One region of the Streptomyces sp. NPDC002499 genome, then DNA from elsewhere that is predicted to be linked to it. Evidence: riboswitches for the same ligand, from Rfam matches in the RefSeq annotation. Region 1 holds a riboswitch; the other holds the start of a gene.

What was found. Region 1 has a riboswitch for glycine ahead of gcvP (aminomethyl-transferring glycine dehydrogenase). Riboswitches for the same ligand answer to the same signal wherever they lie in the genome.
Region 2: another riboswitch for glycine. It lies ahead of gcvT (glycine cleavage system aminomethyltransferase GcvT); the one in region 1 lies ahead of gcvP (aminomethyl-transferring glycine dehydrogenase).

The regions. Positions count from the first base shown of each region.
Region 1 covers NZ_JBSFXO010000012.1:9,206-13,050, forward strand. Annotated here, with positions in the region: gene ACWD5F_RS31570 (DNA polymerase IV) at 1-1,098, shown strand, start outside; gene ACWD5F_RS31575 (PRC-barrel domain-containing protein) at 1,388-1,765, opposite strand; glycine riboswitch at 1,879-1,974, shown strand; gene gcvP (aminomethyl-transferring glycine dehydrogenase) at 2,151-3,845, shown strand, end outside.
Region 2 covers NZ_JBSFXO010000013.1:48,533-52,377, forward strand. Annotated here, with positions in the region: gene glyA (serine hydroxymethyltransferase) at 1-771, opposite strand, end outside; gene gcvH (glycine cleavage system protein GcvH) at 786-1,163, opposite strand; gene gcvT (glycine cleavage system aminomethyltransferase GcvT) at 1,237-2,355, opposite strand; glycine riboswitch at 2,393-2,503, opposite strand; glycine riboswitch at 2,504-2,596, opposite strand; gene ACWD5F_RS33605 (AAA family ATPase) at 2,745-3,419, shown strand; gene ACWD5F_RS33610 (enhanced serine sensitivity protein SseB) at 3,685-3,845, shown strand, end outside.

The DNA of each region.
Region 1 (3,845 bases):
GACCTGGAGACCGACGGGGCGGCCTGGGACAGGGCGTCGGCGCGGCTGGTCGGGGAGAAGCTGCGCGCGGACATACGGGCGGTCACGGGGCTGACCGGGTCCGTGGGCCTGGCCGCGTCCAAGATGCTCGCCAAGATCGCCTCCGAGGAGGCCAAGCCGGACGGGCTGGTGCTCATCGAGCCGGGGACCGAGCGGGCGATGCTCGGGCCGATGCCGGTGCGGATCCTGCCGGGGGTGGGGCCGGCGACGGGGGACCATCTGCGGCGGGCCGGGATCACCACGGTCGATGATCTGGCCGAGGCCGGGGAGGACGAGTTGGTGCGGCTGTTGGGGAAGGCGCACGGGCACGGGCTCTACGCGATGGCGTTGGCGCGTGATGATCGGCCTGTCGTCGCTGAGCGGGAGACCAAGTCGGTGTCGGTCGAGGACACGTATGACGTGGACATTCATGACCGGGTGCGGGTGGGGTTGGAGGTGCAGCGGCTGGCGGATCGGTGTGTGGGGCGGTTGCGGTCGGCGGGGTTGTCCGGGCGGACCATCGTGTTGAAGGTGCGGCGGTACGACTTCTCGACGTTGACTCGGTCCGAGACCTTGCGGGGGCCTACGGATGATCCTGGGGTGGTGCGGGAGGCTGCCTTGCGGTTGTTGGAGGCCGTGGATACGACGGGTGGGGTGCGGTTGTTGGGGGTGGGGGTGAGTGGGCTTGCCGACTTCACGCAGGAGGATCTTTTTGCGCAGGCGGCGGAAGCGGGGACGGGGGCGGCGGTTGTTGGGGGTGGGATGGGTGCGGAGTACTCGGATGTGGAGGTTGAGGTGGGGGAGCGGGTGGGGGCGGATGCGGAGGCGGTTGAGGAGCAGGTGATTGTTGCTGCTGAGCGGCGGTGGCCTTCGGGGCATGATGTGCGGCATGCCGAATTTGGGCATGGGTGGGTGCAGGGGAGTGGGCTTGGGCGGGTGACTGTGCGGTTTGAGACGCCGGGGTCTGAGCCGGGGCGGGTGCGGACGTTTCGGGTCGATGACCTGGAGTTGGAGCCGGCGGATCCGTTGCCGTTGGTTTCGGGAGGTCCCGGGGTTTCCGTGGACGGCGTTCGGATGTGACTGTCAGTCGGAGCTGAGGCGGGTGGGTCGCGCGGCCCGGCGCTGGCGGGGTGCCGCCTGCGCCCACCCGTGCCGCCCCAGCGGCACGACTGCCCGCAGGCTGAGCGGGTTTGAGGGCGGGGCGCCGCGCGCCGCCGCCTGGCGCGAGGCTGGTGGGTGGGGCCGTCTGGCTGTGGGGTGGGTGGCGCCTCAGCGGCACGACTGCCCGCAGGCTAGGCGGGTGGGGGTGGATGGTGGCGTGGGACTGCTCGCGGGCTGAGCAAGTAGTGGGTAGGTGTCGGCAGACGGTTCAGGCGTCTGCGTCCTCTGTGCCTGCCAGCTTGCCGAAGTCTCTGTCTGGGAACTCTGGTGGGGGTGCTGTGTCGAGGCCGTAGTGGTGGTAGAGCTGGAGTTCTTGTTGGGGGGAGAGGTGGCGGCCCACGCCGAAGTCGGGGGCGTCTTTGATGAGGGCGCGTTCGAAGGGGACGTGGAGGGTGCCTTCGACCAGTTCGCTGGGTTCCAGGGGGACGAAGGCGTCGCGGGAGAAGAGGCCGGTGCGTATGGCGGCCCACTCCGGCACGCCGGTCGCGTCGTCGAGGTAGATCTCGTCGATCGTGCCGATCTTGGTGCCGTTGCGGTCGAACGCCTTGCGGCCGATCAGGTTGCGTGGATCGATGTCGGTCTGCACGGGGCCTCCACGTGGTCGCGACGCACTCGTAAACACTACAAAAGAGCACATTGGTGATGGTGGCCACTCGAAGGCCCGTGCGGTGTGCCCGCTGGTAGGCTGGCAGCGGCTGCTGACCCCGTGCGGGAGAGTCCTCCAGACATCATCGGAGGCGCCGAAGGAGCAAATCCTCCCCGGAATCTCTCAGGCCCACGTACCGCACGGACGAGGTCACTCTGGAAAGCAGGGCGGGTGTCGAAGGCCTCCGCTCTCACCGACGGTGAAAGTCGGGCCCCTTCGGGATGCCCGGTGAAGCTCTCAGGTTGAGATGACAGAGGGGGAGGCCGTCGGGGTACCCGTGCCGTGGTGCCCCTCGAAGGTCGTGACCGACCAGGAGGCCTCCGCAATGACCGCCCATCGCACTCCGCTCTCCGAGCTCGAAGCGGGAATCCCGTTCGAGCAGCGCCACATCGGGCCCGACCAGGAGGCGCGGGCCAAGATGCTCGCGCAGGTCGGCTACGGCTCGCTGGACGAGCTCACCGCCGCCGCGGTGCCGGATGTGATCAAGAACGCCGATGACCTGGACCTGCCCGGTGCGCGCACCGAGGCCGAGGTGCTGGCCGAGCTGCGGTCGCTCGCCGATCAGAACCAGGTTCTCGACTCCATGGTCGGCCTCGGGTACTACGGGACCTTCACGCCGCCCGTCATCCTGCGCAACGTGATGGAGAACCCGGCCTGGTACACGGCCTACACGCCGTACCAGCCGGAGATCTCACAGGGTCGGCTGGAAGCTCTGCTCAACTTCCAGACCATGGTTGCCGACTTGACCGGGCTGCCGACCTCCGGTGCCTCGCTGCTCGACGAGGGCACGGCCGCCGCCGAGGCCGTGGCGCTGTCCCGGCGGATGGGCAAGAACAAGAAGGGTCTGTTCCTGGTCGACGCGGACGCGTTGCCGCAGACCATCGCCGTGATCCAGACGCGGGCCGAGCCGGCCGGCGTGGAGGTCGTGGTCGCCGACCTCGCCGACGGCATCCCGGCCGAGGTCGCGGAGCGGGAGATCAACGGCGTTCTCGTCCAGTACCCCGGAGCCTCCGGTGTCGTACGGGACATCAAGCCGTTGATCGAGCAGGCGCACGGGCTCGGTGCGCTCGTCACCGTCGCCGCCGATCTGCTGGCGCTGACGCTGCTGAAGTCGCCCGGTGAGCTGGGGGCGGACATCGCCGTCGGTACGACGCAGCGGTTCGGTGTGCCGATGGGCTTCGGCGGGCCGCACGCGGGCTACATGGCCGTGCACGAGAGGTTCGCGCGCAGCCTGCCCGGGCGGCTCGTGGGTGTGTCCGTGGACGCCGACGGGCACAAGGCCTACCGGCTTGCGCTGCAGACGCGTGAGCAGCACATCCGGCGGGAGAAGGCCACCAGCAACATCTGTACCGCGCAGGTGCTGCTCGCCGTCATGGCCGGTATGTACGCCGTCTACCACGGGCCCGAGGGGCTGCGGGTGATCGCGCGGCGCACCCACCGGTACGCGACGATCTTGGCCGAGGGGCTCAGGGCCGGCGGGGTCGAGGTCGTGCACGGCACCTACTTCGACACGCTCACCGTGCGCGTGGAAGGGCGGGCCGCCGAGGTCGTCGCCGCCGCGCGGGACAACGGGGTCAACCTGTACCCGGTCGACGCCGATCACGTGTCGATCGCCTGTGACGAGACGACCGCGCGGGCCCAACTGCGTGCCGTGTGGGCCGCGTTCGGGGTCGCGGGGGACGTGGACGCGCTGGACGCGGTCGCCGGGGAGACGATTCCGCAGGCGCTGTTGCGGAGCGACGAGTTCCTGGTCCACCCCGTCTTCCAGGAGCACCGTTCCGAGACGGCGATGCTGCGCTACCTGCGCAAGCTGGCCGACCGTGACTACGCGCTCGACCGCGGCATGATCCCGCTGGGCTCCTGCACGATGAAGCTCAACGCCACCACGGAGATGGAGCCGGTCACCTGGCCCGAGTTCGGGCAGCTGCACCCCTTCGCGCCCGCCGAGCAGGCGCAGGGCTATCTGACGCTCATCCGTGAGCTGGAGGAGCGGCTCGCCGAGGTCACCGGGTACGACAAG
Region 2 (3,845 bases), on a different contig from region 1:
GCCCGGGAAGACGGAGGAGTTCAGCTTCTTCGCGAACTCCTTCTTCGCCAGGATGATCCCGCCGCGCGGACCGCCGAGGGTCTTGTGGGTGGTGGAGGTGACGACGTCCGCGTACGGGACCGGGTTCGGGTGCAGACCCGCGGCCACCAGGCCCGCGAAGTGCGCCATGTCGACCCAGAGATACGCCTCGACCTCGTCGGCGATCCGGCGGAACTCCGCGAAGTCCAGCTCGCGCGGGTACGCCGACCAGCCCGCGATGATCACCTTGGGCCGGTGCTCCTTGGCGAGCTTCTCCAGCTCGGCCATGTCGACCAGACCGGTCGTGGAGTCCACGTGGTAGGCGACCACGTCGAACTGCTTGCCGGAGAAGTTCAGCCGCATCCCGTGGGTGAGATGGCCGCCGTGCGCCAGGTCGAGCCCGAGGATGGTGTCGCCGGGCTGGGCCAGCGCGAACAGGGCGGCCTGGTTGGCGGAGGCACCCGAGTGCGGCTGCACGTTGGCGTACTCGGCGCCGAACAGGTCCTTGACCCGGTCGATCGCGATCTGCTCGACCACGTCGACGTGCTCGCAGCCGCCGTAGTAGCGGCGGCCCGGGTAGCCCTCGGCGTACTTGTTGGTGAGGACCGAGCCCTGGGCCTCCATGACCGCGACGGGCGCGAAGTTCTCGGAGGCGATCATCTCCAGCGTGGACTGCTGGCGGTGCAGTTCGGCGTCGACCGCGGCGGCGACGTCCGGGTCCAGCTCGTGCAGGGGCGTGTTCAGTGCGGACATGCGTCTGTGACCCCTCAGCCGGCCGTCTCGGCGGCGTACTCGTCGGCCGACAGCAGGTCGGCGGGCTCCTCGGTGTAGCGGACCTTGAAGAGCCAACCGCCCTCGAAGGGGGCCGAGTTCACCAGCGACGGGTCGTTCACCACGTCCTCGTTGATCTCGGTGACCTCGCCGCTGACCGGCGAGTACAGGTCGCTGACCGACTTGGTCGACTCCAGCTCGCCGCAGGTCTCGCCCGCGGTCACCTCGGAGCCGACGTCAGGGAGCTGGGCGTAGACGACGTCACCGAGCGCGTTGGCCGCGAACTCGGTGATGCCGACCGTCGCGACGCCGTCCACGGCGGCCGACAGCCACTCGTGCTCCTTGCTGTAGCGCAGCTGCTGGGGATTGCTCATGGCCTGGATTCTCCTGTACGCGGGGGAGTGTGGGTGAAGGGTGAAGAGGTGCGGGGGAGCACTGCGGAAAGTGTTACTTCCGGCGCTTGTAGAACGGCAGCGCCACGACCTCGTACGGCTCGTGGCTGCCCCGGATGTCCACGCCGACCCCGGCCGTGCCGGGCGCCGCGTGGGCCGCGTCGACGTAGGCCATCGCGATCGGCTTCCCCAGCGTGGGGGAGGGGGCGCCGGAGGTGACCTCGCCGATCACCTGGCCGTCGGCGACGACCGGGTAACCGGCACGCGGCACCCGTCGGCCCTCGGCGACCAGGCCGACCAGGACGCGCGGCGCGTCGTGGTTGAGGTTCTCGAGGGCCTCGCGCAGCGCCTGGCGCCCCACGAAGTCGCCCTCCTTCTCGAACTTCACCACCCGGCCGAGCCCGGCGTCGAAGGGGGTGAGCGAGGCGCTCAGCTCATGCCCGTACAGCGGCATGCCCGCCTCCAGGCGCAGCGTGTCCCGGCAGGACAGACCGCAGGGGATCAGGCCGACGCCCTCGCCCGCCTTGGTCAGCGCCTGCCACAGCTCGACCGCGTGCTCCGGCTTCACGAACAGCTCGAAGCCGTCCTCGCCGGTGTAGCCGGTGCGGGCGATGAGGGCGGGGACACCGGCGACCGTGCCGGGCAGACCGGCGTAGTACTTCAGGCCGTCGAGGTCGGCGTCCGTGAGGGACTTGAGGATGCCGGGGGACTCCGGCCCCTGGACGGCGATCAGCGCGTAGGCGTCCCGGTCGTCGCGCACCTCGGCGTCGAATCCGGCCGAACGTTCCGTCAGCGCGTCGAGCACGACCTGGGCGTTGGAGGCGTTGGCGACGACCATGAACTCGGTCTCCGCGAGGCGGTAGACGATCAGGTCGTCCAGGATGCCGCCGTCGGCCCGGCAGATCATGGTGTAGCGGGCGCGGCCGACGCCGACGGAGGCGATGTTGCCGACGAGGGCGAAGTTCAGGAGCCGGTCCGCCTCCGGGCCGGTGACGGTGATCTCACCCATGTGGGAGAGGTCGAAGAGCCCGGCCTTCGTGCGTACGGCGAGGTGCTCGTCGCGCTCGGAGCCGTAGCGCAACGGCATGTCCCAGCCGGCGAAGTCGGTCATGGTCGCGCCCAGCGAGCGATGCAGGGCATCGAGCGCGGTGTGACGGGGTTCGGTGCTGCTCATCGGACGTGAGTCTCCCAAGGCATGACGGCGAGGTCGTTCCTCCCCATCTGTCATCGGAACCTGAGAGGTTCGTCATGACCGCACGGGACATGACTTGCACCTTGGGTGGGGCCACCGGCAACACCGGGGACCCGCTTTTCAGATGTGCCTCGCCCGCGCGGTAACGGGGCCTGAGAGATTCAAGGGAGGGACTTGCTCCTTCGGCGCCCCAGGTGACCGGGGACTCTCCCGCGCGGATTCAAACGGCCGGTATGCAGTTGGCGCGCACATCATCGCACAGGCTCTGTAACAGGCTTGTGGCCGGAACCGAACGGAACCGGGAGACACCGTGGATTACCTTCTCTTTACATTCGGTGGGGAGAAGCTTTCCTGACCCGGCAGGGAGGACGATCACGGTGACAAGGACCACGGCGTACGCGGCGACCTCGGCCGTCGCGCTGCCCCAGCAGGCCCCGGCACCCGCCCGCGAGCGCTGCGCCGAGCGGCCGGCCCCGGTCGTCCGCGACCTGCGCGACCGCTCGGGCCGCAGCCCGCACGCCCTGCTCTTCGGCCCCCGCGACCTGGTGGTGATCACCGGCCTGCCCGGCAGCGGCAAGTCCACGCTGATGCGGCGCGCGGTCAAGGGCATCCGCATCGACTCCCAGGACGCCCGCGACCGCTGGGACACCCGGGCGTCCCGCTTCCTGCCGTACGCCGTCTACCGCCCCCTGGTCCGCCTCGCCCACTACGCCGGTCTCGGCCGCGCCCTGCGCGCCGGCGCCGGCGTCGTCGTGCACGACTGCGGCACCCAGGCCTGGGTGCGCGGCTGGCTGGCCCGCGAGGCCCGGCGCCGCGGCGGCATCCTGCACCTGGTCCTGCTCGACGTGCCCCCGCGCACCGCCCTGGCGGGCCAGCGCGACCGCGGCCGGGGTGTCTCCCGCTACGCCTTCCTGCGCCACCGCACGGCGGCCGGCCGGCTGATCCGCTCCGTGGAGCGCGGCGACCTGCCCGAGGGCGTCGGCTCGGCGGTGCTCCTGGACCGGGACGCGGCGGACGTGCTGCGCAGGATCGGATTCACGGGCTGAGGTGCCGCCGCCGATGGGCCGCCGTCGAGCCGCGCCGCCTCGGGGCCGCCGCGCTCGTCGAGCCGTGCCGAGGCGGCAGTGGCCCGCGGCGGGCGGTGCCCGGACCGGTCTCGCGCCGGGACCCTCCGGTCCGGCCGTCGTCCCGGCCCGTGCGTTCCGCGGACGGTGCGCCGGGCGAGATCGGCCGCACGAGCCCACCGCCAGGGGCCCCGTACCCGTTAGCCTTTGCTGCCACAGCGGTACTTCACAGCAGGCGGTCGGACAGATGGACTTCCCAGCGGATCTCCCCGCGGAGTTTCCCATGCAGGCGCACCCCCATCCGCACGGCGGATGGCCCGGCAACGAGCTGGAGGAGGTGCTGTCGGCGTCCCTCGGCGTGCCCATGGCGGGCGGCCGGATCGTCGAGGTGCTCAGCCGCAGCTTCCT